4 regions of the Arthrobacter sp. 10N43 genome follow, and region 2 is predicted to be linked to each of the others. Evidence: riboswitches for the same ligand, from Rfam matches in the RefSeq annotation. Region 2 holds a riboswitch; each other region holds the start of a gene.
What was found. A riboswitch is a leader RNA that binds a small molecule or an ion and turns the genes downstream of it on or off. The one in region 2 is predicted to bind thiamine pyrophosphate.
Positions count from the first base shown of each region.

Region 1: it holds a riboswitch for thiamine pyrophosphate, as region 2 does, so the genes downstream of both, AC1DDO_RS02245 (bifunctional hydroxymethylpyrimidine kinase/phosphomethylpyrimidine kinase) here and thiC (phosphomethylpyrimidine synthase ThiC) in region 2, are expected to answer to the same signal.
Region 3: it holds a riboswitch for thiamine pyrophosphate, as region 2 does, so the genes downstream of both, AC1DDO_RS19160 (ECF transporter S component) here and thiC (phosphomethylpyrimidine synthase ThiC) in region 2, are expected to answer to the same signal.
Region 4: it holds a riboswitch for thiamine pyrophosphate, as region 2 does, so the genes downstream of both, thiO (glycine oxidase ThiO) here and thiC (phosphomethylpyrimidine synthase ThiC) in region 2, are expected to answer to the same signal.

Region 1 is NZ_JBFTIA010000001.1:499,837-506,970, reverse strand. Features, by position in the region: gene ndk (nucleoside-diphosphate kinase) at 1-69, shown strand, start outside; gene AC1DDO_RS02255 (vitamin K epoxide reductase family protein) at 182-853, opposite strand; gene AC1DDO_RS02250 (Rne/Rng family ribonuclease) at 1,332-4,589, shown strand; TPP riboswitch at 4,734-4,831, shown strand; gene AC1DDO_RS02245 (bifunctional hydroxymethylpyrimidine kinase/phosphomethylpyrimidine kinase) at 4,814-6,466, shown strand; gene rplU (50S ribosomal protein L21) at 6,836-7,134, shown strand, end outside.
Region 2 is NZ_JBFTIA010000020.1:18,661-25,794, reverse strand. Features, by position in the region: gene AC1DDO_RS21790 (glucose-6-phosphate dehydrogenase) at 1-116, opposite strand, end outside; gene ffh (signal recognition particle protein) at 269-1,858, shown strand; gene AC1DDO_RS21780 (alpha/beta fold hydrolase) at 1,929-2,663, shown strand; gene thiC (phosphomethylpyrimidine synthase ThiC) at 2,660-4,480, opposite strand; TPP riboswitch at 4,476-4,583, opposite strand; gene AC1DDO_RS21770 (GNAT family N-acetyltransferase) at 4,661-5,161, shown strand; gene AC1DDO_RS21765 (amidohydrolase family protein) at 5,165-6,247, shown strand; gene AC1DDO_RS21760 (VOC family protein) at 6,328-7,134, shown strand, end outside.
Region 3 is NZ_JBFTIA010000013.1:67,978-75,111, reverse strand. Features, by position in the region: gene AC1DDO_RS19180 (glutamate--cysteine ligase 2) at 1-15, opposite strand, end outside; gene AC1DDO_RS19175 (UDP-N-acetylglucosamine 1-carboxyvinyltransferase) at 70-1,593, opposite strand; gene AC1DDO_RS19170 (energy-coupling factor transporter transmembrane component T family protein) at 1,742-2,545, opposite strand; gene AC1DDO_RS19165 (ABC transporter ATP-binding protein) at 2,542-4,191, opposite strand; gene AC1DDO_RS19160 (ECF transporter S component) at 4,232-4,879, opposite strand; TPP riboswitch at 4,945-5,089, opposite strand; gene AC1DDO_RS19155 (heme-degrading domain-containing protein) at 5,277-5,813, shown strand; gene AC1DDO_RS19150 (DUF4235 domain-containing protein) at 5,855-6,118, shown strand; gene mnhG (monovalent cation/H(+) antiporter subunit G) at 6,228-6,611, opposite strand; gene AC1DDO_RS19140 (MrpF/PhaF family protein) at 6,601-6,879, opposite strand; gene AC1DDO_RS19135 (Na+/H+ antiporter subunit E) at 6,876-7,134, opposite strand, start outside.
Region 4 is NZ_JBFTIA010000004.1:395,588-402,721, reverse strand. Features, by position in the region: gene AC1DDO_RS10110 (thiazole synthase) at 1-744, opposite strand, end outside; gene thiS (sulfur carrier protein ThiS) at 750-986, opposite strand; gene thiO (glycine oxidase ThiO) at 983-2,308, opposite strand; TPP riboswitch at 2,302-2,422, opposite strand; gene AC1DDO_RS10095 (thiamine phosphate synthase) at 2,449-3,156, shown strand; gene AC1DDO_RS10090 (ferritin-like fold-containing protein) at 3,227-3,898, opposite strand; gene AC1DDO_RS10085 (RNB domain-containing ribonuclease) at 3,940-5,478, shown strand; gene AC1DDO_RS10080 (DEAD/DEAH box helicase) at 5,818-7,134, shown strand, end outside.

The DNA of each region.
Region 1 (7,134 bases), on a different contig from region 2:
CAGCAGAACCTGGTCCACGGCTCGGACTCAGTGGAGTCTGCCGAGCGCGAAATCAAGATCTGGTTCTAACACCCAGCGACAGATCGAAAAAACAGATAAGGCCAATGTTCACTGTGAACATTGGCCTTATCTGTTATCTGGGTGCGTCTGGTGCCTTGTGTCTGGGTGGGTTGCGGGGCGCCTAGTATCCGGAAGTCCCGATGAAGACCTGGATGAAGGCGAAGAAGATCGTGGCGATCACGGCGACGTACAGCAGCGCCGTGATGATCCAGCCGGAGTCGCCGAGGACCTTGGTGGGGCCCGCCGGCAGGGCGATCACGCCGTGGGAAATGTTGCGGACGCTCACCCAGACGAACAAGGGGATCATCACGGCCCAGACCACCATGCAGAACGGGCAGAGGATGTGGATGGAATACAGGGCCTGAGACCAGAGCCAGACCACGAAGGCGAAGCCCAGCGTCACGCCGGCCTGAAGCCCCAGCCAGTACCACCGGGCGAATTTTGCGCCGGCCAGGATGCCCATGGCTGTGGTGATGATCACGGCGAAGGCGACGATGCCGATGAACATGTTCGGGAAACCGAACACCGAACTCTGCGGTGTCTGCATGACCTGCCCGCAGGAGATCCACGGGTTCACGTCGCAGACCGTGACGTGGTTCGGATCCTTCAGGACTTCCAGCTTCTCCAGCACCAGGGCCCCGGACGCGAGCCAGCCGATGGCGCCGGTGATCAGCAGGAGCCAGGCGAACGGACGGTCGCGGGTCATCGGAGGGAGAGACCGGTCCGCAGGAGCCGGACCGGAGCCTGGCTGGTGCACGGTCGCGTCGCCGGCGGTGCTGGAGATGCTGGGCATGGAATATGAGTCCCTTTAGTCGTGGTGGTCGAGTGCTTCTGGCCCGATTGTAACGCCGCAGACTGGACGGTGCCGGAGAACAGCCCGGCCGCCGCTCCCCGTGGCGGCCGAAGCACTTCCGGCCTTGCCTACGCCAGCTTTGACGCCTCCTGTGAGACAATGATCGTGGCTGGAACCCGATCCACATCCGGATTCCGGTCCGGCGATTTTGTTTCAAGACCGCCAATGATGAGCAGGGAGCTGCGGATCCTCTGATTCCAGCTGTCCCGCAATGCCATTGGACGGCACCTGGTTGTGGCATGTAGGTCAACGGGTTCCAAAACAATCTCGCCGGCCTTCCAGGGCTGCCGCACCCCACTGCCGGTGCGAACCTGAGGGTATTCAATTGACTTCTGTCAATGCCTGCGGGTGTTGACGCATATTTGCCCCAACGGGCGCCGAATGTGGCGGCGCATCAGGGGCAGGAGTGTCGCCACATATGGATAATGACCAGGTTGTAACCGGTAACGAAAACGTAGTAGCCGGGGAAGTAGAACTAACTGCGGAAGCAGAGGCTCCGGTAGCGCCGAAGAGGGCCGTCCGGACCCGCCGGAAGGCCCCGGTACCAAAGATGGACGCCGCAGCTGCCGCGGAGGCGGTGGCTGAAGCCGCAGCCCTGGCCGAGGCGGCCGGCTCGGATGAGCCCGTCGCCGCTCGCGGCAAAGCAGCTGGCGCCAAAACCTCCGAGGCCGCAGCTGCCGAAGCTGCTGCTCCCGAAACTGCAGTCAAGGCGCCTGCTCGGCGCACCCGTGCCCGCAAGAGCGTGGCCGCCCCGGAACCGCTCCCTGCCTTCGCCGATGAGTCCGAGGCCAGCGCGACGGCCGCCGCAGAGGCTCCCGCCGCAGAAGCTTCTGAGGCATCGTCCGCAGACGAGAAGACAGCCGAGAAGGCAGTAGAGAAGCCGGTCCGTCGCCGGGCCAGCCGGGCAAAGGCTGCACCGAAAACCGAAGAAGTACCCGCAGTAGCCGTCCCGGCCGAAGAAGCCGCCCCGGCTGAAGCTCAGCAGGCCGAAGCCACCGCCGAAGCCTCGGCGGAAACCCAGCCCGCCGTGGCCGCGCCCGAAGAAACCCCGGCCGACGAGCCGCAGGCCCGGCCCGAGGAAAGCCCGGCCGCCTCGCTGTTCATGGAACCCGGTGCCCTGACGTCCGTGATCTTCCAGGCCCCCGACCTCAGCACCGTGGTGCGCCCGGCCCCCGTTGCCGCAGCGGAGCCCGAAGACGAGGAAGGCGACGAGGACGAGGACGCCGGCAGCCGCCGTCGACGCCGCAGCCGCGGGCGGCGCGGGCGCACCCGCACCTCCGGCGAGTCCGAGACTGATTCAGAAGGCACCGACGAAGAGGGCGAGGAAGGCTCCGAAGCAACCCTCGAAGACGGCGTGACCTCCCGCCGCCGTCGTCGCCGCCGCCGCGGTGACCAGGACCTGGAGCTGACCGGCGGGGAAGGCGACGACCCGCCCAACACGGTGACCCGGGTCCGCGCGCCGCGGGCCATGGCCGAGGCGCCGGTGAACAACCGCGTCACCTCCGTCAAGGGCTCCACCCGCCTGGAAGCCAAGAAGCAGCGCCGCCGCGAATCCCGCGACACCGGCCGCCGCCGCACCGTCATCACCGAGGCCGAGTTCCTGGCCCGCCGCGAGTCCGTGGACCGGCAGATGATCGTCCGCCAGCGCGACGACAGAATCCAGATCGGTGTCCTCGAAGACGGCGTCCTGGCCGAGCACTTCGTGTCCAAGACCCAGCAGGATTCCCTGATCGGCAACGTCTACCTGGGCAAGGTCCAGAACGTTCTCCCGTCCATGGAAGCCGCTTTCGTGGACATCGGCCGCGGCCGCAACGCTGTGCTGTACGCCGGCGAAGTGAACTGGGAGTCCGTCAACCTCGAAGGCAAGCAGCGCCGGATCGAGAACGCGCTCAAGTCCGGCGACTCCGTACTGGTCCAGGTCACCAAGGACCCGGTCGGCCACAAGGGCGCCCGCCTCACCAGCCAGATCTCGCTGCCCGGCCGCTACCTCGTGTACGTGCCCGGCGGTTCCATGACCGGCATCTCCCGCAAGCTGCCCGACGTCGAACGCAACCGCCTCAAGCGGATCCTCAAGGACCGCCTGCCCGAGGACGCGGGCGTCATTGTCCGCACCGCGGCCGAGGGCGCTTCCGAGGAAGAGCTCACCCACGACATCAACCGGCTCCGCGCGCAGTGGGAAGGCATCGAGAGCCAGTCGACGTCCACCAAGATCCTCGCCCCCGAGCTGCTCTACGGCGAACCTGACCTGACCATCAAGGTGGTCCGCGACGTCTTCAACGAGGACTTCTCCAAGCTGATCGTCTCCGGCGAGGAAGCCTGGGACACCATCGAGGCCTACGTCACCTACGTGGCTCCGGACCTGGTGGGCCGGCTCGAGAAGTGGACCAAGGACACGGACATCTTCGCGGCCTGGCGCATCGACGAGCAGATCCACAAGGCCCTGGACCGCAAGGTCTTCCTGCCCTCTGGCGGGTCCCTGGTGATCGACCGCACCGAAGCCATGACCGTGGTGGACGTCAACACCGGCAAGTTCACGGGCTCCGGCGGCAACCTCGAGGAAACCGTCACCAAGAACAACCTGGAAGCGGCCGAGGAAGTGGTCCGGCAGCTGCGCCTGCGCGACATCGGCGGCATCATCGTGATCGACTTCATCGACATGGTGCTCGAATCCAACCGCGACCTCGTGCTGCGCCGCATGGTGGAGTGCCTGGGCCGGGACCGGACCAAGCACCAGGTGGCTGAGGTGACGTCGCTGGGCCTCGTGCAGATGACCCGCAAGCGGATGGGCACTGGGCTGCTGGAAGTCTTCGGCGAGCAGTGCGAGGCGTGCGCGGGCCGCGGCATCGTCACCCATGACGAGCCCGTGGAACACCGCCGCGCCAACACGGTCGCCGCGGAGCACTATGTGCCGCGCACCGAGGCGGCCCAGCCGGCTGCCCGCACCGAGCGCAAGAGCCGCCGCCGCGGCAGGGGAGGCCAGGGCCCCGAGTCCGCGCCGTCCACGCCCGCGGCCGTCCACGCCGAGCCCACCGAAGCTGAACGCCACGCCAAGGCTGAAGCCACCCGGGCTGCGCTGGCGAACATTGCCGCCGCGGCGCACGCCGCGCACCTGCACGATGGGGAGGCAGCCGCGGCCAGCGACGCCGGGGCCCGGCAGGCCGCCGTCGACGCCGTTACGCACCTCGCCGCCGCGGACGAAGCAGCCGGGCGTCCCGCGACCGTGCTGACGTTTGGCGGCGAGCAGGTTGCCCTGCCCTTCGTCGAGCACGCCGAGGACACCCAGGCACCGGCCCTGACCCTGGACCTGCTGACCGAGGCCTTCGCCAACCTGGGCGAGGCCGACGCCGGTGAGCAGGCCGACAAGCAGGCCGACAAGCAAGCCGCAGCCCAGGCACCCGCGGCCCCCGAGGCGCCGGCAGCCGCGCCCGCCTCGGAAGCCCCGGCTTCACCGGCAGCGGACACGACTCGTGGCCGCCGCGGACGCCGCAACCGCAGCGCCAGCCGTGCCCAGGGCGCAGCCAACGAGACCTCCGTGGAACACCGCGAGGCCACACGTCCGGCCGCGGCCGGGTCGGTTCACGAGGCCAAGGCGCCCGCCGCGGCCCAGCGGGCGTCCATCCCTGCCGGCAACGAGCCGATCATCCTCGGCGTCGGAGTACCGGCCTCGGAGCTGTAGTCCTCCGCGGCTGATCACGTCCCCGGCCGGTCACTTCGACTGGTTGGGGTGCGGGTCCGGGCCGAGCGGGCGTAACAATACGTCCGCTCGGCCCGGGCCCGCACGTGCGTTAACGGGGCAGCCCGGTGGCAACGGCTAGGCTGGAACACTGACACGGGGTGCCGCGCATCGGGCCGGCTGAGATCCAGACCCGTTGAACCTGTCCGGTTAGCACCGGCGAAGGGATGTCTGACTTGTCCGCGAAATCCAATCCGTCCGAATTGCCGCCCAGTGATTTTCAGCCGGGCAGTTTTCTGCCCGGCGGTTTCTTGCCCTCCGGTTTCTTGCCCTCTGGGGTCCGCCCGCCCGCGCCGCCGCGCATTCCCCGCGTGCTGGCGATTGCGGGGTCCGATCCGTCCGGCGGGGCCGGGATCCAGGCCGACCTCAAGAGCATCGCGGCGAATGGCGGCTACGGGATGGCCGCCATCACGGCCCTGACCGCCCAAAACACCCAGGGCGTGCGCGCCGTCCACGTACCCCCGGCGGCGTTCCTCACGGCCCAGCTGGAGGCCATCAGCGAGGACATCGGCATTGACGCAGTCAAGATCGGCATGCTCGGCGACGCCGGTGTGATCGACGCCGTCCGCACCTGGCTGGAGAAGGTGCGCCCCGCAGTCGTCGTCCTGGACCCCGTCATGGTCGCCACGAGCGGTGACCGGCTCCTGCAGGAATCGGCCGAGGCCGCCCTGCAGGCCCTCCTGCCGCTGGCGGACCTCATCACCCCGAACCTCGCCGAACTCGGAATCCTGCTCAAGGAACCCGTCGCGGCCGACTGGGCCGAGGCCCTGGCGCAGGGCAAACGGCTGGCCGCGCTGACCGGCGCCACCGTCCTGGTCAAGGGCGGGCACCTCCAGGGCGGGCTCGGGAATGACGGCGACGCCGGCTGCCCGGATGCGCTGGTCAACACCGGGGGCCTGCTCGGCACCGAAACGGTGGTGGTGCCGGGGGAGCGGATCGCGACGCGCAACAGCCACGGCACAGGCTGCTCCCTGTCCTCGGCCATGGCCACCGTGCAGGCCCGGGTGGGGGACTGGGAAGCGGCGCTGCGGGTGGTCAAGCCGTGGCTGCTGGGCGCACTCCGCGAAGCCTCGGTTCTGGACGTCGGCAACGGCAACGGCCCGGTCCATCACTTCCACCACGTCGGCCACAGTCATGTGGGCGACGCCGATGCGGGCCACGCTCCGGGGGAGGGCGAGTTCGCCGCGGCCCTGCGCGCGGGGGCCACCGCCGATCTTGACGCCATCTACGCCCTGGACTTCATCCGCGGCCTGGCCGACGGGACCCTGCCCGAGCACGAATTCGCCTACTACCTCGCCCAGGACGCCATCTACCTCAACGGCTACTCCCGGGTCCTGGCACGCGCCGCCGCGATCGCCCCCACCGAGGCCGAGCAGCTGTTCTGGGCCAGGTCCGCGCAGACCTGCCTGGAAGTCGAGTCCGAGCTGCACCGTACCTGGCTCAGCACCCGCCCCACGGGGGCCACCTTGGGCCCGGTAACGAAGTCCTACGTCGATCACCTGTTGGCCGCCTCGGTGTCCGGCAGCTACGGGGTCCTCGTGGCAGCGGCCCTCCCATGCTTCTGGCTCTACGCTGAGGTCGGCGCCACGCTGCACCGGGAGTTCCTTTCCGGCGGCGCACCCGCCGGGCATCCCTACGCCGACTGGCTGCGGACCTACGCCGATGAGGACTTCGCCGCAGCCACCCGGCAGGCCATCGCGTACATGGACACGGCGGCCCGGCAGGCATCCGGGCGCGAGCGGGAAGCCATGGCCCTGGCCTTCCGGCAGTCCTCACGCTACGAAGTGGACTTCTTCGACGCGCCGCGGTTGCACGCCTGACGCGAGCTGGCCTGTGCAGCCGGTAGGATGGTGGGGCACGGTTCCGGAAGTCGTTGCGGCAACACAACATCAAGAACGCAGAGTCTAGGCGTTGTGGCGCCTGTCACGGACTGCCCCCGGAACCAGCCTCATTTGCGGCCGAAGGCAAAATTAGCGTATTCTAGATCTTCGGTGCTTACGCCAACACTTGGGTTATGACCCTGAGAACTGTCCGTTTGGAATTTCAACTGGATTTGTTCCGGGGATAGCTCATGGGTTCCCCCGGGGAATCCACCGGCGTTGAGGCACAGCGTGAGCCGGTCCAAACAATTTGGCCCCAGGTTCCGCACGCAAATCTAGTAATAAACGTCGAGAGAAGTGAGTTCCCCAGTGGTGTACGCGATTGTCCGCGCAGGCGGCCGCCAAGAGAAGGTTTCCGTTGGAGACTTCGTTACCCTGAACCGCGTCCCCGGTGGAGCCGGCAGCACCTTTGAGTTGCCCGCACTGCTCCTGGTGGACGGTGACAAAGTCACGTCTGCTGCTGCGGACCTGGCCAAGGTAACGGTTACGGCTGAGATCCTCGAAGACCTCCGTGGTCCGAAGATCGTCATCCAGAAGTTCAAGAACAAGACCGGTTACAAGAAGCGCCAGGGTCACCGTCAGGAATTGACCAAGGTCAAGATCACCGG
Region 2 (7,134 bases):
CCGTCGGCGCGGCCCCGGGCCACCAGGCGGGCCAGCCCCGGCAACAGGAGCCTGCCGGTAAGATCGCCGGAGGCGCCCAGGATGAGCAGGGTTTTTACAGTTGTTTGGCTGGTCACCTAAGCCAGCATGCCATCTTGAAGGCGCATCTTGGTACCCTAGATAGTCGAGTCCTGTTGTCGTGGCGGTTCGCCCAGGCGAACACCAGTCGCGACGCTGGCGTGCCGCACCGGCCGCCACCTGTACATCCACTGAAAGAAGTGCACGGCGCGTGTTCAATTCACTCTCTGACCGGTTGACAGCAACCTTCAAGAATCTGCGTGGCAAGGGCCGCCTGACCGAGGCGGACGTTGACGCCACAGTCCGCGAGATCCGGCGTGCCCTTCTGGACGCCGACGTCGCTGTGCCCGTGGTCCGGGAGTTCACCGGCCGCGTGCGCGAGCGTGCCCTCGGCGCCGAGGTCTCCGGGGCGCTGAACCCGAGCCAGCAGATCGTGAAGATCGTCAACGAGGAACTCGTCGAGATCCTCGGCGGCGAGACCCGCCGGATCCGCCTGGCCAAGACCGGCCCCACCATCATCATGCTGGCCGGTCTCCAGGGTGCCGGTAAGACCACCCTGGCCGGCAAGCTGTCCAAGTGGCTCAAGTCCCAGGGTCACAGCCCCATGCTGGTGGCCTGTGACCTCCAGCGCCCCAACGCCGTCACCCAGCTGCAGGTGGTCGGCCAGCGCGCCGGCGTTCCCGTGTTCGCCCCGCACCCGGGTGCCACCTCCACCGAACTGGACCACCCCGCCGGTGACCCGGTCGCCGTCGCCCGTGCCGGCGTCGAGGAAGCCAAACGCACCCTGCACGACGTCGTGATCGTGGACACCGCCGGCCGTCTCGGCGTCGACGCGGACATGATGGAGCAGGCGCGCCAGATCCGCCGCGCGATCGTCCCCAACGAAGTCCTGTTCGTGATCGACTCCATGATCGGCCAGGACGCCGTCAACACCGCCCTGGCCTTCGACGAAGGCGTCAACTTCACCGGCATCGTGCTGTCCAAGCTCGACGGCGACGCCCGCGGCGGTGCCGCGCTGTCCGTCGCATCGGTGACCGGCAAGCCGGTCATGTTCGCGTCCACCGGCGAAGGCGTGGACGACTTCGAGCTCTTCCACCCGGACCGGATGGCCTCGCGCATCCTGGACATGGGTGACGTGCTCACCCTGATCGAACAGGCCGAGAAGTCCTGGGACAAGGACGAAGCGGCCCGGATGGCGAAGAAATTCGCCGACCAGGAAGACTTCACGCTCGATGACTTCCTCGCCCAGATGCAGCAGATCCGCAACATGGGCTCCATGAAGAAAATGCTCATGATGATGCCGGGTGCGCAGAACATCCGGCAGCAGCTCGAGCAGTTCGACGAGCGCGAGATCGACCGGGTCGAGGCCATTGTCCGCTCCATGACCCCGCACGAGCGCGTGGCCCCGAAGATCATCAACGGCTCGCGCCGGGCCCGCATCGCCCGCGGCTCGGGCGTGCACGTCTCCGAGGTCAACGGCCTGCTGGAGCGCTTCGCCCAGGCCCAGAAGATGATGAAGAAGATGGCTGCCGGCGGCGGCATGCCCGGAATGCCGGGGATGCCCGGGATGGGCGGCGGGGGCGGTGCCCGCAAGGGAGCCAAATCCGCGCCCAAGAAGAAGGCACGCTCCGGCAACCCGGCCAAGGCCGCGCAGGAACTGCGCGACGCCGAGGCCCGGCGTGCCGCCGGCGCCAAGGCCCTGCCCACCGGAGCGTCGTTCGGCCAGCAGGGCGGCGACTTCGATCCGTCCCAGCTGAACCTGCCCAAGGGCTTCGACAAGTTCCTCGGCGGCAGCAAGTAGCTGCAGCTGCTGATGCCGCCGGGACTGTGTCGCCGGCGGCATCAGCACTGATGTGCCATAGGGTTAGACAATGTTCAAGCAGCGCGTAGTCTTCGTCCACGGGGATGGCAGCTTCGGCGCCGCCGCTTGGCCCAAGCAGCACGGAATGGCGCTGGACTACGACGCCCTGTTCCTGCGGAGGCACGGTTTTGATGCCGTCGCGGAACCGCTGGAAACCAACTTCGCCGCCGACGCCGCCATCGTGCTCGCCTCGCTGGCGGACGATGGCCGCGGCGAGGCCGGCGGCCATGTGGTGGCCCATTCGCAGGGCGCCATCGCCGCCATGATGGCCGCCGTCGAACGGCCCGACCTCGTCCAGTCGCTGACCCTGGTGGAGCCGGCCTGCCTGTCCTTGACCGCGGAACTCCCGGCCACCGCCGCGCACCGGGCCCTTATGCAGCCGCTCTACGATGTCCGGCACAACCTCAGCGACGAGGACTTCCAGCGCGAGTTCATCCGCCGCGCGTTCGCGGCCGAGGCCCCGGGGGCCACGACGCCGGAGGCGCTCCGCGCGGCGCGCCGGCTGCGGCTGCAGGCCCCGCCGTGGGAGGCGCCGCTGCAAATCGTGCCGGGCGTGCCGACGCTGGTCCTGACCGGCGGCTGGGAACCGCTGTATGAGGAAATCGCCGGCTACCTGCGCGAGACCGGCGCCCTGCACCGCACGGCCGCGGGCGGGCACCGGCCCCAGGATTCAACGGACGGCGACCGGACGATCCGATCGTTCATCGCCGAGGTCAGCCGGCACCAGCACGCCCGGGCCTGCTAGGACGCTGTCGGTCCGCCCACGGCAGGCTCCGGCAGGTAGACCTTGCCGCCGGAGGCGAGGAACTCGCTGCTCTTCGCCCGCATCCCGGCCGCCATCTGCGCCAGGGCAGCCTGCGAATCGACAGAACCATAGTTGCCGGTACCGTACTCATCCCGGATGTCCTGGCTGATCCGCATGGAGCAGAACTTGGGACCGCACATCGAGCAGAAGTGCGCGGTTTTGGCCGGCTCCGCGGGAAGCGTCTCGTCGTGGAAGGCCTCGGCCGTCACCGGGTCAAGGGACAGGGCGAACTGGTCCCGCCAGCGGAACTCAAACCGCGCCTTGGACAGGGCGTCGTCTCGTTCGTGGACGCCGGGGTGGCCCTTGGCGAGGTCGGCGGCATGGGCGGCGATCTTGTACGTGATCACCCCGGTCTTCACGTCATCCTTGTTCGGCAGCCCGAGATGCTCCTTGGGCGTGACGTAGCAGAGCATGGCGGTGCCAAAGCGGGCAATCTCGGTGGCGCCGATCGCCGAGGTGATGTGGTCATAACCGGGCGCAATGTCGGTGACCAGCGGCCCGAGCGTATAGAAGGGTGCGCCCTTGCAGAGTTCCTGCTGGCGTTCCACGTTTTCCCGGACCAGGTGGAAGGGCACGTGCCCGGGACCCTCCACCATGACCTGCACATCGAACTCCCAGGCCCGCTGCGTGAGCTCGGCCAGGGTGTCCAGCTCGGCGAACTGCGCCGCGTCGTTGGCATCCGCCGTCGCGCCGGGCCGCAGCCCGTCACCCAGGGAGAACGCGACGTCGTACTTCGCGAAGATTTCGCACAGCTCGTCGAAGTGGGTGTACAGGAAGTTCTCCTGGTGGTGCGCCAGGCACCAGCCGGCCATGATGGAGCCGCCGCGGGAGACGATGCCGGTGACCCGGTTGGCCGTCAGGGGCACATAGCGCAGCAGCACCCCGGCGTGGATGGTCATGTAGTCCACGCCCTGCTCGCACTGTTCGATCACGGTGTCCCGGAAGATCTCCCAGGTTAGGGCGTTGGCCTCACCGTTGACCTTCTCCAGCGCCTGGTAGATCGGGACGGTGCCGATGGGCACGGGGGAGTTGCGGATGATCCACTCGCGCGTGGTGTGGATGTCATCACCGGTGGAGAGGTCCATCACCGTGTCCGCGCCCCACTGCGTGGCCCACTGGAGTTTGTCGACCTCCTCGGCGATGGAGCTGGTCACGGCCGAGTTGCCGATGTTGGCGTTGATTTTCACCAGGAACGCCTTGCCGATGATCATCGGCTCCGATTCGGGGTGGTTGACGTTGTTAGGAATGATCGCGCGGCCCGCGGCCACCTCGCTGCGCACCAGCTCCACATCGCAGTTCTCGCGCAGCGCGACGAACCGCATTTCCTGGGTGATGACGCCGTCGCGGGCGTAGCGCATCTGCGTGACGGTCCTGCCCTCGACGGCGCGGCGCGGCACCGGGCGCCCGCCCTGCCATTCGGCCGACGCCGCACCCCGGCGGACCGCCGACTTGCCGTCATCGAGAAGCTCCCGTTCCCGGCCGGCGTAGGGTTCGGTGTCCGCCCTCGCCTCGATCCAGGGAGCCCGGAACGGCTCCAGCCCGCGGACCGGATCGCTGCCCGGGCCGGCCGTGCGGTAGACCCGGAACGGAGCGTTCGCGACACCGCCCGGGGAGGGTTCCAGGGCGATCTCGGTCACCGGGACGCGGATGCCGTGCTCCGGATCCGCGGTGAAGGCCAGCGAGTGGGACTTCAGCGACTGGGTAGTGACTGCTGGCTTCTTTTGGGCAGGGCTGTGCTGTGTTTCTGTGGTGCTCAAAGGATTACTCACTTCCTTCGCCGGCATTACCCGGACAGGTTCAACGGTCGCAGGCTGCGCTAGCCCGATCTCAGCCCCTGCAAGGGCACCCGTGTGGTCGTAGACGAAGCTACCACAGGCCCACTGGAAGCCTGCCGAGTGTGACGGCACCCGGCCAGGCGGCAGTGTTAGCGTGGAATTGTGACTCTGCCCGGGCCCGTGCCCCGCACCAGGACGGCGACGCCGGAAGACCTCGCGGCGCTGCCGGTTCTCGAGGCCGCGGCCGACCGCCTCCTTGAAGCGGCATTGGGGAACCAGGCGCTCCCGTCCCCGGAAATGACGACGCCGGTTGAGCCGCTCTTCGTACTGGTCGCCGGAAGCCCGCCTGTGGGATTCGCCCGCGTGGACGAAGTCGGCAGCCAGGCCCACCTGGAACAACTCTCCGTACATCCGGACTCTGCCGGACGGGGGATTGGGCGGTCCTTGGTTCACTCGGCCATCGACGCGGCCCGCGGCCGGGGCTATGCATGGATGACGCTGTGCACTTTCGCGGACGTTCCGTTCAATGCCCCGTTTTACGCAAGCTGCGGCTTTGAGGAACTCGCCGAGCCGGGGCCGGCATTGGGCGCCCTGCGGATCCACGAAGCGCAACTGGGCCTGGATGGGCTGGGCCGGCGGATCGTCATGCGGATTAGGCTGTAGGCCATGACCAGCATCATCGAGTTCACCGGCCCCATCCTCACCGCGGCGGACCAGGAACGCCGCGGGCTCTGGGCGGTGGACGGCCTGCTGACCTTCGACCGTCCCGCCGACGCGCCGGACCGCGTGCTGGACGGCTGGGTCATGCCCGGGCTCGTGGACGCACACTGCCACATCGGCCTTGGCCCGGGCGGGGACGTCTCCGAGGCCACCGCGGAATCCCAAGCCCTGGCGGACCGCGACGCCGGGACGCTGCTGGTCCGCGATGCCGGCGCCGTCCACGACACCCGCTGGCTCCAGCAGCGCCAGGACCTTCCCCGGATCATCCGCTCCGGCCGGCACATCGCCAGGGCCCGGCGCTACCTGCGCGGCCTGGCCGTCGAGGTCGAGCCCGGCGATCTCGTCGAGGCCGTACGGAAGCAGGCCCGTGCAGGCGATGGCTGGGTCAAGCTGGTGGGGGACTGGATCGACCGCGACGTCGGCGACCTCGCCGCCAGCTTTCCGGCCCGCACGGTCAAGGACGCCATCCAGGCCGCCCACGATGAAGGGGCCCGCGTCACCGCGCACTGCTTCGCCGAAAACACCCTGGATGACATGCTCGACGCCGGGATCGACTGCATCGAGCACGCCACCGGATTGCTGCCGCGGCACCTGCCGCGCTTCCTCGAACAGGGCGTCCCGATCGTGCCCACCCTGATCAACATCGCCACGTTCCCGGACATCGCGGCGCGGGCGGAGGCCAAGTTTCCGCGCTACGCCGCCCATATGCGCTCGCTGTGGGAGCGGCGCGCCGAGCGGGTCCTCGAAGCCTACGAGGCCGGGCTGGCCATCTATGCCGGGACCGACGCCGGCAGTGTCATCAGCCACGGCCGGATTGTCGACGAGATCCAGGCCCTGCACGCAGCCGGCCTGCCCGCCGCTGCCGCCCTCGACGCCGCGAGCTGGTCCGCGAGGACCTGGCTCGGCGCGGACTCCATCGGCGAAGCCGCAAGCGCCGATGTCCTGGTCACGCCAGAGGATCCGCGGAAAAATCCGGCGACGCTGCGGCAACTCAAGCACATTGTGTTGCGCGGCCACCTCATCCGCTAGGAATAAATTGAAGCTTCAAGTAATTTAACTCTATGACAGGTCACCGAGAGCCGGTGGCCCCAGAACACCGGAGCGTTTCAATGACCGCAGAAGCCAGCACCCAGGACCTCCTCCCTGCCGAACTCACCATGGGCACCGTGATGCTCAAGGTCGGCGACATGAAGCTCATGACCGATTACTACCAGCGCGCCCTCGGCTTGGAGGCGGTGGCCGAACAGGACGGCGGGCTCTACCTTGGCCGCCGGCAGAAACCGCTGGTCCATCTGGCCCCCGCGCCGGGCCTGAACCTGCCCTCCCGTGGCGAGGCCGGGCTGTTCCACACCGCCCTGCTCTTCGAGGACCAGCACTCCCTGGCGGCCACCATCGCCAGCGCCGCCCAGTACGAGCCCCAGTCCTTCACTGGCAGCGCGGACCACCTCGTCAGTGAGGCCTTCTACTTCAACGACCCCGAAGGCAACGGCATCGAGCTTTACTGGGACCGGCCGCGGGAGGCTTGGTCCTGGGAGGGCAAGAACGTCGTCATGGACAGCCTCGCCCTGCCGCCGCAGCGTTACCTGCAGCAGCACCTGACCGAGGCGTCCGTGGCCGGCCAGCGCGAGGCCGCCGCCGGCGTCGGGCATGTCCACCTGCAGGTGGGCGACGTCGCGTCGGCGCAAGAGTTCTATGTCGGCACGCTCGGCTTCGAGAAGACCGCGGGCTGGCACGGTCAGGCATTGTTCGTCTCGGCCGGCGGCTACCACCACCACATGGCCATGAACGTGTGGAACAGCCGCGGTGCCGGCCCCCGGCGCGACACGCTGGGCCTGGGCGAGGTGCTGATCGAAGTGCCGTCCGGCGACGACGTCGGAGCCCTGGCGGAGCGGCTCCAAGCCGCCGGCGTCGACTCG
Region 3 (7,134 bases), on a different contig from region 2:
GCCGAACGTGCGCATGAATCTATTGTGCGTCAGGATCGGCCGAAACGCCCCTCAACCAACGCGGGGTCACTAGTCCTGGAAGTAGTCGATCTTCGCGCCGATGGTGTTGAGCCGCTCGGCCAGGTCCTCGTAGCCGCGCTCAATGACATAGATGTTCCGCAGCTCCGAGACGCCGCGGGCCGCCAGCATGGCCAGCAGCAGGCAGGCGGCGGGACGGAGGGCCGGTGGGCAGCCCACCTCGGCGGCACGCCACTTGGTGGGCCCGTTGACGTAGATACGGTGGGGATCGAGCAGCTGCACCTGGGCGCCCAGCTTGTTCAGCTCGGTCAGGTAGATGGCCCGGTTCTCGTAGACCCAGTCGTGGATCATGGTCTGGCCGTGGGCGTTGGCGGCGATGACCGCGAAGAAGGGCAGGTTGTCGATGTTCAGGCCGGGGAACGGCATGGGGTGGATCTTGTCCTCCGGTGCCCGCAGCTCCGAGGGCTTGGTGGTGACGTCCACCAGGCGGGTGCGGCCGTTGCGGGCAACGTATTCCCCGGAGACCTCGAGCCGCTGGCCCATCTGTTCGAGCGTCGCGAGTTCGATTTCCATGAACTCGATCGGCACACGGCGGATGGTGACTTCCGAGTTCGTCACGATGCCGGCGGTGATGAGGCTCATCGCCTCGATCGGGTCCTCGGACGGGAAGTATTCGATGTCGGCGTCGATCGACGGCCGGCCGGTGATCTCCAGGGTGGTGGTGCCAACCCCCGCGATTTCCACACCGAGCATCTGCAGGTAGAAGCAGAGATCCTGCACCATGTAGTTGGGGCTGGCGTTGCGGATGACGGTGGTGCCGCGGCGGTGGGCTGCGGCCATGATGGCGTTCTCGGTGACGGTGTCGCCGCGTTCGCTCAGCACGAAGGAGCGGTCATGGCCGTCCGACGGCGGGGCCTGGACCGCGTAGAACCCGGACTTCGCCTCCACGCTCAGGCCGAACTGGCGCAGCGCCTGCATGTGCGGCTGCACGGTGCGGGTGCCAAGGTCGCAGCCGCCGGCGTAGGGCAGCTGGTAGGTTTCGGCCTCGTCCAGCAGCGGGCCCAGGAGCATGATGACGCTGCGGGTCCGGCGGGCCGCCTCCACGTCCATGGATGCCAGGTCCAGGACCGCGGGGCGGCGGATCTGGAGGTCGTTGGCGTTGAGCCAGGTGCATTCGACGCCGATGCTGGTCAGCACCTCCACGATCCGGTTGACTTCCTCAATCCGGGCGAGCCGCCGCAGCGTAGTGGTGCCGCGGTTAATGAGGCTGGCGCACAAAAGCGCGACGCCGGCATTCTTGCTGCTGTTGACGTCCACCGCGCCGGAGAGGGTGCGGCCGCCCTCGACACGCAGGTGCGTCATCTGGGGCCGGCCCACCTTGACGATGCTGTGCCCGACGATCGCCTCCAGGCGCTGGATCATCTTCAGGCTCAGGTTCTGCTTGCCCTGTTCCATCCGGGCAATGGCGCTCTGGCTCGTGCCGAGCTCGGCGGCAAGTTGTCCCTGGGTCCAGCCCTTGGCCCCGCGCGCTTCGCGGAGCAGGAGGCCTACGTGTTCGGCAGTCGGTTGAGTCATTTCCCGAAAATATCACGCATGAGCTACGCCTTGCCGCAATTGCGGCCGGAATGGCGCCAATCTCACACAAATACCCGAACCATGCGATAACCGCCGACCTGCACAGCAAAAACCGCCGGCCTGCGGCGGGCCGTGCCGGCTGGGCCGGCTACTGGCGGGCGAGGAAAACCAGGTTCCAGGTGCCCGCGCCGAGGGCCGCTGCGACGGCGGCTGCCGCGATACCGAGCCCGCCCAGGAGCACCCAGGCGTCGAGCCCGCTGAACGTGGACGGCCTGGCCCAGGTGCGGGCGGCGCCGCCGAACCCGCGCGCCTCCATGGTCACCGCGAGCCGGGACGCGCTCCGGATCGCCTGCACCAGCAGGCCGAAGCTCTGGCCCAGGGCGGCGCGGAACCGCTGGTAGGGGTTCCCGCTCGAGCCCACGCCCCGGGCCCGCCGGGCCATGCCGATAGTCTGCCACTGCTCGGCCATGATCCCGACCAGCCGCATGGCGGCCAGGGTGCCCAGGACGAACCGGTGCGGCAGTTTTGCGTTCTGGGCCAGGGCGTCGGCGAGGTCGGTGGGGTCGGTGCAGCTCATCAGCAGCACCGCCGGCAGTGCGATCGCGAGCCCGCGGAGCATGAAGCCGATCCCCAGCTGCAGGGAGCCGGCGCTGATGGACCAGATCCCGACGTCGACGAGGATGGCCCCTGCGTCGGGCGCCAGGATGGCGGTGCTCCAGCCGCCCAGCGCCGCCGCGAGGATCAGCGGCCAGCCGCGCTGCCACAGCAGGGCCAGGGTGAGGCCGGCCAACGGCAGGAGCAGCAGTTCGAAGGCCAGGGCCACCGACGCCGAGACCCAGTCGATGGACAGCGCCAGGACCAGGGTGATCAGGAAGACCGCTGCGAACTTGGCGAGCGGGTTGGCGCGGGTCAGCATCGCGTGGTTGCCGCGAAGGCTCAGTGTGTCCCTCATGGTGAGGCCCTCTCCGGGAGTTCAAGGTCCGGGCCGGGAGCGTCTGCGGCGGCAGTTTCCCGCGGCCGGAGGCGGAGTTCCGTGCCGCCAAGTACGGCGCTGAATTCGGCGTCGTGCGTCACGGACACGACGGCGGTGCCGGCGTCGAGGAGTTCGGACAGGAATGAGGCGAGTTCGGCCCAGGTGTTGGCGTCCTGGCCGAAGGTGGGCTCGTCCAGGACCAGCACCCGCGGATGCGCCGCGAGCACGGTGGCGACCGACAGGCGCCGCTTCTCGCCGCCGGAGAGCGTGTAGGGGTTGGCGTCGACGAGTTCCGTCAGCCGCAGCCGTTCCAGCAGCTCAGCGACGCGGTCTTCGCCGTAGCCGAGGTGGCGGGGGCCGAACATGAGCTCATCGAGGACCTTGCCGGTGACGAACTGGTGCTCGGGTTCCTGGAACACGGTTCCGATCCTGGCGATCAGCTGCTGGGCCTTCCACCGGTACGGGTCGGTTCCGGCGCCGCCCGCGGCACCCGCGCCGGGGCCGCCGCTGAGGCCCGCGCTGAGACCGCCGCTGAGACCAGGCGCGGCCGTGACCGTCCCCGCAACGGGCCGCAGGAGACCGGCGAGCGTCAGCGCCAGGGTGGACTTCCCCGAGCCGTTCGGCCCCGTGATGGTCAGGGCCTCCCCGGCACGGACCTGGGCAGATACCCCGGACTGGACCGGACGCGGCGCGATCGTGCGGAACCGCTCGCGCAGCCCGGCCCGCCGCGGCCGCTCGCGGGACACCGCGAGGCCTTCCGCCTCCAGCAGGAGCTGACCTGCGCCGGGCGCCTGCCGCCGCGCCCGCGTTGCCGGCACGTGGCCCGGGACCCACACGCCGGCACCGATGAGCATGTCCCGCGCCTGGGCCAGGACCCGGTCCGGCGGCCCGTCGATCAGGACCCCGGAGTCCGTGGCGGAGCCGGGCTGGAGCACCACGATCCGGTCAACCAGGTCCTTCCAGACCGCCACCCGGTGCTCCACGACCACCAGGGTGGCGCCGGTCTTGTCCAGGCAGCGGCCCACGGCGTCGCGGACCTCCAGAACGCCCGCGGGGTCCAGGTTGGCCGTCGGCTCATCAAGCAGCAGCAGCCCTGGCCGCATCGCGAGGATCCCGGCGAGCGCCAACCGCTGCTTTTGTCCCCCGGAGAGCGCCGACGTCGGATGGTCCAGCGGCAGCCTGCCCAGGCCGACGTCCTCGAGCGCCTCGCCCACCCGAGGCCAGATCTCCTCCGCCGGGACGGCGAGGTTCTCAGCCCCGAAGGCGACGTCGTCGCCGAGGCGGGACAGCACCACCTGCGTTTCCGGGTCCTGCTGCACCAGCCCGGCGCGGCCGCGCTGCGCCCGCGGCGGGACCCCGTCGATCAGCAGGCTTCCGGTCTCGTCGGAATCTTCGGAGTCGCCGGAGTCGCCGGAAGGCCCGGCCGGGCCGTCCCCCAGCACGCCGGCCAGGGCGTGGAGCAGCGTCGATTTGCCGGCGCCGGAGGGGCCGAGCAGGAGCACGCGCTCCCCCGGCCGGATGTCCAGGTCAAGGCCGCTGACCGCGGGCCGGGGCCTTCCGGCGTGCCGCCAGCCCCAGCCGCGGGCCGTGACGGCGGCCGGCCTGACTTCCGGTGAAGGTCTCATGAGTCGTCTGCAGGTTTCAGATGTAGGTTCAGCAGTCGACTCAGGAGAAGACGGGCTCCGTGGCGGCCTTGCGGGAGGCAAAGGAGCCCAGCACGCCTGTCTTGGCCAGGCCTCGGGTGGCGAGCCAGGACAGTCCGCCGGCAATCACTGCACCGGAGATGGTGGTGAAGACGATGTAGGCGAGCTTGTCGCCGGCTTCGTAGGCGATGTTCCAGCCCCACGGGAGGAAGGAATCGTTCAGGCCGCAGAAGAGGCCCGCACCCGCCCCGGCCAGCAGAGATACCGGCAGGTTGAACTTCGTGTAGAGGAAGGCCGCGAAGACCAGCTCCGCGCCAAGGCCCTGCAGCACACCGGAGATCAGCACCGTGGTGCCGTACTGGGAACCCATGATGAGCTCGCCCGTGGCCGCCACGCTCTCGCAGAAGAGCGCCGCACCCGGCTTGCGGATGATGAGCATGCCCAATACGGCCGGAATCATCCAGCCGCCGGCGTAGAGTCCGCTGAGCGGCGGGTAGATGGCGTTGACCGGGGTTGAAATCAGGTTCGCGCCCTGGGACCAGGCCCAGAAGATGACGCCGCCGGCAACGGCGATCAAGGCGGCCACCACAATGTCCACCACACGCCAGGTGTAGTTGCGGCGGGCGGCTGGGCGGCTGGTGGAACCATGCTGTGCTGAAATATCTGTCATGTCGTCCTCCTGAGGAACAGGAGGGGAGGATGCTCCGGCCGGTTCGGCTTCCGCCGCCCTCCGCGCACCCTGAGATCTCGACTCCCTTGCGCCGGTACTAACCGGATCAGGTTCGAGGGTCTGCGGCTGTCCGCACTCTCAGCGCCCACCAGCGGTTTTCCCCGGATTTTTCCGGCGATGCCCGACGGCGGCGCTCCCCTGTCGTAAATTATTCTGCCCTTGTGGGCTGGCTCAGTTTACACCCGGACGGCCGGGTTTTCAGTGGCGTGCCGTCACAATCCGCGGCCGGGCAAAGCCGGTCGCCGCGGCCGGGAATTGCCGCTTGGTAGAGTCGACGTGTCGGACACCCGGACCCGCCTGCGGGCGGCCCAGTCACGCACCGGAAAGCTGGACTATTTTGACGCTCACACCAGATCCCTCCGGGGAATACGACCCCGATTCGAGCGAGCCGCAGCCGCAGGGATCCCTCGCGGCGCTCATCGGCCGCGTGCTGGCCGAGATGGAGGCCCTCCAGTTCGCCTCGTTCAGCAAGGACGATGCCCTGGACCTCGGACTCCTCCTCGTAGAGCTGGGCAGGCAACGCTCGCTGCCCATCGCCGTCGACATCACCAAGGGCGAGCAGGTGCTCTTCCACGCCGCGCTGGACGGCGCCACGCCGGACAACGAACGCTGGATCAACGCCAAGAAGCGCACGGCCATGCGTTACGAGGTCCCGTCCCTGCTGGTGGGCCTGCGCGCCCGCGCTGCCGGCGGCAGGATCGAGGACAACGCCTGGTTCGACCAGATGGAGTTCGCCGCCCACGGCGGAGCGTTTCCCATTTACGTCCGCGGCACGGGCGCCGTCGCGGTCGTCACCGTCTCCGGCCTGCCCCAGAAGGCGGACCACGATCTTGTTGTCGAGGCCCTGCGGAACGTCCTCACACCGGAACGCTAGGCTGGGGGTAGCCCCTGTTCCCGCCCCAAGGAGACCGAAGAATGACCATCCTCATCAAGCTGCTCGGCACTGGCGTCAGCCTCGCGGCCGGCTTTGCCGGCACCAAGCTGGTGGACACCATCTGGGAAAAGTCCACGGGCAACAAGCCGCCCAAGGGCCACGACGACGACGTCCCCACCACGCTGCGCACGGCATTGACGTTCGCCCTGATCTCGGCATCGGTCAGCGCCATCATCCAGGTGCTCGCCAACCGCGGCACGCAGCGGGCGATCACCCGCTTCTCCAAAACCCAGGACATCGTCTAAACAGGCATCGTATGGCCGGACATCGTCAGGGCGGCTCGGGCTGCGCGGACCTGGCTGGACGGACCTGGCTGGCCCCCTCCGGATTAGACGCTGCGGTCAGCCGTTTCGGTCAGCCGGCGTCGCCGTCGTCCGCTCCGTGCTTGGCGGCCGCCTGCTGGACCACTGCCTCGAGCTCGTCGGAGGTCAGCAGCTCCGGGTGCAGGTGCTTGGTCCGGTAACCGGCCCGGCCCACCATGTGGGCCGATACGGGGACGGTCAGCAGCTGGAAGAGCCACGCCACCACCAGCACGGGCCACACCCACCAGGTGCGCATCTGCAGGCCAAGGGCCGCCAGCAGCAGGAACAGTCCCAGGACCTGCGGTTTGGTGGCGGCATGCATCCGGCTCATGAGGTCCGGGAAGCGCAACAGCCCGACAGCGGCGCCGAGGGACATGAGGGCGCCGGTCACCATGAACACGGCCGAGACGGAGTCGATCACTGTGTCAGGATTCACGGACGCTCTCCCTCCGGTCGGCCACGAACCGGGCGAAGGTGACCGAGCCGACGAAGCCGATCAGGGAGATCGCCACCAGCAGCATCAGGTTGTTCAGGTGCCGGTTGGCAGCCATGTCGATGCACAGGGCCGCGCCGAAGATGGCCAGCAGCACGTCGGCGGCGAGGACACGGTCCAGCAGTGAGGGGCCCCGCGCGATCCGGATGATCGCCCCCAGCGCGGCAAGGGAAAGTACGACGGCGGTCACCGTCAGGACGATCTGCATCATGCGGTGACCTCCTGGGTAAGGGCGGAGAGTTCGTCTTTGGAGCCCATGATCCTGATCAGCCCCGCCTCGGTGTCCCGGACCTCCTTGCGCAGCTTGGCCGCGTCCTGGGCGTTGCGGACGTTGATGCCGTGGATGTAGAGCGTGGACGTGGACCTGTCCACCTCCACCACAAGGGATCCCGGAATCAGGGAGATCACGTGCCCGGTGGCCGTGACCAGGAGGTCGGAATGGCTCCGCAGCGGCACGGCGACGATT
Region 4 (7,134 bases), on a different contig from region 2:
CAGCCTACCGGCGATGACAGCGTGTTTGAAGGCCTCCCCCATGAGCACGGGGTTCTGGGCCCGGGTCACGGCCGTTGCCAGCAGCACGGCATCGCAGCCAAGTTCCATCGCCAGCGCCGCGTCCGAGGCCGTGCCGATTCCGGCATCCAGGACCACCGGCACGGACGCCCGCGAGACGATCAGCTCGATATTGTGCGGGTTCAGGATGCCCAGGCCGGTACCGATCGGGGCGCCCAGCGGCATCACGGCCGTGGCGCCGAGGTTTTCCAGCCGGAGGGCAAGCACGGGGTCGTCATTGGTGTAGGCGAAGACCTTGAAGCCGCGGGCGACAAGCTGTTCGGTTGCGTCCACGAGTTCGACGGCGTCCGGCAGCAGGGTGTGCTCGTCGGCAATGACTTCGAGTTTGACCCAGTCCGTTTCCAGGGCTTCGCGGGCCAGCTCGGCTGTGAGGATGGCGTCCTTGGCGGTGAAACAGCCGGCCGTGTTGGGCAGCACCCGGATCTGCTGGTCCTCGAGCAGCTGGAACAGCGAGCCCGTCTCCGCCGGCGAATAGCGGCGCATCGCCACCGTGGTCAGCTCGGTTCCGGAGGCAACAAGCGCCGCACCCAGCCCGTCCAGGCTCGGCGCGCCGCCGGTGCCCATGATGAGGCGGGACCCAAGCGCCACGCCATCGATCACCAATGGATCGGCCACCGCCCCGCGCGCCTGCACGGCCGGTGTTCCTGCCAGTGTGGTCTCGTTCATGCTGGTCATCCTCCCTGGACTGCCGTGACAAGTTCGACGTCGTCGCCGTCGGCGAGCGCCGTGGCGTGCCACTGGCTGCGCGGCACCACTTCGGCGTTGCGGGCCACGGCGACACCGAGTTTCCGGCCGTCGGCGGCCTGGCCGTCGGGGCCGATGCTCCGGCCCGTGAGCTGGCTGACGAGGGTGCTGACGGAGGCGCCGTCGGCGACGCTTTGCTCCGTTCCGTTCAGTCTGATGTTCATGCTGCTTCCTTCTTGGGACTGTCCCCGGACGTGTCCGGGATGCGGGAAAAACGGTCGGGGCGGAAACCGGCCCAGCGCGGGTCCGGCGTCCCGTCCATGAGTTGGCGGCATACGGCGGCAGCCGCCGGGGTGAGCAGGACGCCGTGCCGGAAGAAACCTGTGGCGATGATGAGTCCGGGGACATCCCCGCCGTCCGGGCGGGCAACCCGGCCCAGCAGCGGGGCGTTGTCCGGCGTGCCTGGCCGGGGCCGCGCCGTGGCTTCCAGGAGCTCGAGTTCGGCGACGGCGGGCACCAGCTGCTGGGCGTCCCGCAGCAGCTGGTAGACGCCGCCGGCCGACACGGCCTGGGGATCCGACGGGCCGTCCTCGCGCTGGGTGGCGCCAATCACCACGGTGCCGTCCTGGCGGGGCACGATGTACACCGGGACCCCGCGCACCATCCCCCGCACGGTGGCAGTGAGCAGCGGCTGCAGGTGCGCGGGCACGCGGAGCCGGAGGATGTCACCGTAGACGGGCCGCAGCGGCAGGGTGAGCCCGGCGGGCAATTCATCAAGATCGGCGGCGCCGAGCCCGTTGGCGACCACGGTTTCCGCGGCGCGTACGGTACCGCCGCCATCGAGGCGGACCCCTGCAACGTTGCCGTCCTGCCACAGCAGCCCTGCAGCGCGCCGCCGGATGAAGCTGCCGCGGTCCTCCGCGGCCAGGACGCCGGCAATCCGGGCGATCAGCAGGCGGGGATCCACCTGGTGGTCGGCCGGGATGTCGAAGGCACACGAGATGCCGGGGCTCAGCAGGGGCTCCCGGCCCCGTGCCTCGCGCACTGTCAGCGGTTCCACGCTGAGGCCGGAGGCTTTCTGGACTTCCCTCAGGTCCGCGAGCGCGCGCCGGTCCGCCGCGTCCGCCCCGACGGCGAGGGTCGGGGTCGTCAAATACCCGGTACCCGTCCGGGAGTCCTGGCCGGCGGGACCGGCGTCGAGCCCGGCCGCGAATCCGGGCCACAGCCGGGAAGACTCGAGCATCAGTTCCAGCAGCTGCTCCTCCTGGTAGTGCAGCTCGCTGACAGGGGCGAGCATGCCGGCCGCGGCCCAGCTCGCTCCTGTACCGGGAACATCATCGATCAGGACCACGGACCGGCCCGCGCGGCTGGCCTCGAAGGCGATGCCGTGGCCGATCACCCCGCCGCCGATCACGGCAACGTCTGCGGTGACGTCCCCTGCGGTGATTCCGTCAGTGGATACGGCTCCGGTGTAACAATCCCGGGCGGTGGCGTCATCTGCGGCCACGGCTTCACGGCCGGCTTGTGAGCCTACTTGCGTGCCCATGAAAAATTCCTTCCCTACGCCGGTACTAGCCGGATCAGGTCAAGCGGTCGGCTCTGACGCCCTCTCAGCCGGGCAGCGGCTCCATGGCTGCTGCGGGCTCCCGCGGTATGCGCCCAGTTTAGAGGAACTAGGCTGGTCCCATGAGCCAGGACCACCTCCACACCACCGCCCGCCTCTACTTGTGCACCGACGCCCGCAGGGACCGCGGCGACTTCGAGGACTTCGTGGACGCCGCCTTCGCCGGCGGAGTGGACATCATCCAGCTGCGCGACAAGTCGCTCGAGGCGGCCGAGGAACTGGAACTCCTCGAAGTCCTGCACGCCGCGGCGCAGCGCCACGGACGGCTGTGGGCCGTCAACGACCGGGCGGACATCGCCTCCCTGTCCGGGGCCCCGGTGTTCCATATCGGCCAGAAGGACATTTCGCTGGACGCAGCCCGCGGCTTCCTGGGCAAAGACGCCGTGATCGGCCTGTCCACCCACACCCCTGAACAGGTGGACGCAGCCGTGGCTGCTTCTCCCGGCCGCAAGGGACTGGACTACTTCTGTGTGGGGCCAGTATGGGCGACTCCCACCAAGCCGGGACGCGCCGCCGTCGGCCTCGACCTGGTGCGTTACGCCGCCCAGGCGACCGGCCAGGCGAACGCCGAGGGTGCCGGAAACCCCGACGGCCCGACGGAAAGCCTGCTGCCGTGGTTTGCCATCGGCGGGATCGACCTCGGCAACGTGGAGCAGGTAGTCGACGCCGGCGCCCGGCGGATCGTGGTGGTCCGGGCCATCACCGACGCCGACGATCCGGCCCACGCGGCCGGTGCACTGCTGGCGGCGCTGGACGCCACTGACTCCTGAACGCTGATTCCTGAACGCTGACTCCTGAGCAGGTTCCCCGCCATGAACCGGGCCGTCCCGGGCAGTGAACCTAGCCGGGGAGCCCCAGTCCCGCCATCCTTCGCGCGTGGTTCGCTGCGAGCTCGGCCGTCAGGCCCACCACCAGCGCCCTGGCGTCCGCGTCGTCCAGTCCCGACAGCCCGCCCAGGAATGCGTGCTCAAGGCTCACCCGCTGGGCATGGGTCAGGACCTCGCCCAGCAGGCGCCGGGCCCACAGCGCCAGGCGTGACGCCAGCCGGGGGTCATCGGCCAGGGCCGCCTTGAGTCGCTCCTGCAGCACACCCGTGGACTCGCCGGTGGAGCGGACCTGTGCGATCAGCTCCCGGGTCCCGGCGTCGACGTACACGCCGACGGCGCTGTAAAAGTCCGCGGAGACAGTGTCGATCACGTAGGCCTTCATGAGCGCTTCGTACCAGTCCGCCGGGCGTGTGCGCTCATGGAAGAAGTCCACCGAGGGCTGGAACGGCAGCATGGCAGCCTCCGTGTCCAGGCCCATATCCTCGAGCCGGGCCCGGATGAGTTCGTAGTGCTGGAACTCGGCCACCGCCATCCTGCCCAGCACGGCACGGTCACGCAGCGTGGGCGAATATCCGGCACTGGAAGAGAGCCGTTCGAAGGCGGAAAGCTCGCCGTACGCCATCACTCCCAGCAGATCCGCCAGGAAGCTGTTGTAGAGGGCAGGATCCTCCGGAGTTGCGCTCATGATCCAAGACTAATGGCGGAAATCGGGCTACCCTGATTTTCGTGTCCCATCATCGCCTGACCCCCAGTGTCCACGAGCAGCAGAACCAGCTGGCCGGGGCCCTCAAGGCGTTGCGCACCACGCTGGAACTGCCCGGCCCGTTCCCCGAGGACGTGCTGCGCGACGCCGCGGCGGCCGTGGCCGAGCACAAGCTCCCGGACCTGGACCTCACGCATGTCGAGTTCGTGACCATCGACCCGGCATCGTCCACCGACCTCGACCAGGCCCTGTTCATCGAACGGGATGACGAGGGCTACAAGGTGTTTTACGCCATCGCCGACGTCCCGTCGTTTGTCGCCCCGGGCGGGGCGCTCGACGCCGAGACCCGGCGCCGCGGGCAGACCTTCTACACCCCCGACGGAAGGATTCCGCTGCATCCGGAGATCATCAGCGAGGCCGCCGGCAGCCTGCTCGCAGGTCAGCTGTGCTCCGCGTTCGTCTGGGAGTTCGGGCTCGACGCCGCGGCAGAGGTGACATCGGTCCTTGTGCGCCGGGCCCGGGTCCGCAGCCGCGCAAAACTCAGCTACAAGGCCGTCCAGGCCGACCTCGACGCCGGCACGGCCACGCCCGTGCTGCAGCTGCTCAAAGAGGTAGGCATCAAGCGGGTGGAACTCGAACGCCTGCGCGGCGGGGCAAGCCTGAACATGCCCGAACAGGAAATCCAGCAACTGCCCGACGGCGGCTACCGGATCGTGGCGGCCCCGCCGCTGCCGGTGGAGGACTGGAACGCCCAGATTTCCCTCATGACCGGAATGGCGGCCGCCGCGCTCATGCTCCAGGGCAAGGTCGGCATCCTGCGGACCATGCCCGCCCCGGACGAGGCGTCGCTGCGGCATTTCCACCGCCAGACCCACGCCCTTGGCAAGCCCTGGGACGGAGAAATGGGCTACGGCGAGTACCTGCGGACCCTGGACCCCACCGACCCCCGGCAGCTGGCCATTGTGCATTCGGCCGGCATGCTTTTCCGTGGCGCCGGGTACACGCACTTCGACGGGACGGTACCCCAAGCCGCCGTACAGTCAGCCATCGGCGCCGCCTACGCCCATTCCACGGCGCCTTTGCGGCGGCTGGTGGACCGCTTCGTGCTGGTGATCTGTGAAGCCCTGAGCAGCGGCACCGAGGTTCCGGACTGGGCCCGGGCGGCCCTGCCGTCCCTTCCGGCGATCATGGGCACCTCGGACCAGCTCGCCGCAAAGCTGGAGCGGCTGGCATTGGACACCGTGGAGGCTGCCCTGCTGGTCAACCACATCGGCCAGGAATTCGACGCCGTGGTCATCTCCGGTTCGAAGCCGGCGAAGAGCACCACCGGCGGCGACGGGAACGGCAATGGGAACGGCGGCACGGCCGGCAAGGCGAACGGCAACGGGAACGGGGGCAAGTCCAACGGAAACGGCAACGGCCCGTCCGGGATGGTCCAGATCGCCGAACCTGCCGTGACCGCACGCTGCCCCGGCGACCTTGAACCGGGCACTCAAGTCCGGGTCCGGGTGGTGTCCTCGGACATCGCCACCCGCGAAATCCAGCTGGAGCTCGTGGGCTGACGGTCCACTGCCTGCGCCCTGACCGTCCCGTGCCGGGCGGGCTCCCGTGGTCAGTCCACGGGTCCGTTCATGGGTCCAGTCGAGGATCCGCCCGTGGTACAGCTAGACTGGAGAGGTAGAAATGGATGCCCGGTCGTTGATTTCCATGATTTTTGAATTCAACAAGCCCGCCCCTACGCGATCTTGAGATCCACCCGCTGGTCCCCAGTGCCAGCATTTAGATAGCCCGCGATCGGCTTCCACTGGATTTGCTTGCGCGCCCGAGCGTGCTCCGGAACGGCCAATGGCCGGCCCCGTTGAGCAAGCAGCGCAGCCCAAAATGAATAAGGAAACTCCCCTGTGAGTGAATTGCACACGCACCAGCTTCTGATCGATGATTCCGGCACGGAGACCATCGAGCCCGAAGAAACCATCATCTCGGACGAAAAGCCGCACGAGATTGCCGAAAAGACCTTCGCCGACTTCAACGTCCGTGCGGACATCGTGGAATCGCTGGCCGACGCCGGCATTACCCACCCCTTCCCCATCCAGGCCATGACGCTTCCGGTCGCACTGGCCGGGCACGACATCATCGGCCAGGCCAAGACCGGTACGGGTAAAACCCTCGGCTTCGGCATCCCGGCGCTGCAGCGCGTCGTGGGCCGTGACGACGCCGGCTTCGACAAACTGGCCGTTCCCGGCGCCCCGCAGGCCCTGGTGATCGTGCCCACCCGCGAGCTCGCCGTCCAGGTGGCCAAGGACCTCGAGAACGCCGCCAAGAAGCGCAACGCCCGCATCGCCACGATCTACGGCGGCCGCGCCTACGAGCCGCAGGTCGAGTCGCTGCAGAACGGCGTCGAAATCGTTGTCGGCACCCCCGGCCGCCTGATCGACCTGTACAAGCAGAAGCACCTGAGCCTGAAGAACGTCAAGATCGTCATCCTCGACGAGGCCGACGAAATGCTGGACCTCGGCTTCCTGCCGGACGTGGAAACCCTGATCGCCGGCACGCCCGCCGTCCGCCAGACGCTCCTGTTCTCCGCCACCATGCCCGGCCCGGTCATCGCCATGGCCCGCCGCTACATGACCCAGCCGACCCACATCCGCGCCGCGGACCCGGACGACGAAGGCCTGACCAAGCGCGACATCCGCCAGTTGATCTACCGTGCGCACAGCATGGACAAGGTCGAGGTCGTAGCCCGAATCCTGCAGGCCCGCGGCCGTGGCCGCACCATCATCTTCACCAAGACCAAGCGCACCGCCGCGAAGGTGGCCGAGGAACTCGTGGACCGCGGCTTCGCTGCGGCCGCCATCCACGGCGACCTCGGCCAGGGCGCCCGCGAACAGGCACTGCGTGCCTTCCGCAACAACAAGGTGGACGTCCTCGTGGCCACCGACGTCGCCGCCCGCGGCATCGACGTCGACGACGTCACCCACGTGATCAACTACCAGTGCGTCGAAGACGAAAAGATCTACCTGCACCGCGTGGGCCGCACGGGCCGCGCCGGCAACAAGGGCACGGCCGTGACCTTTGTCGACTGGGACGACATGCCGCGCTGGGGGCTCATCAACAAGGCCCTGGGCCTGAGCTACCCCGAGCCCGTGGAGACGTACTCGTCCTCACCCCACCTCTTCGAGGAACTCGACATCCCCGAGGGCACCAAGGGCCGGCTGCCC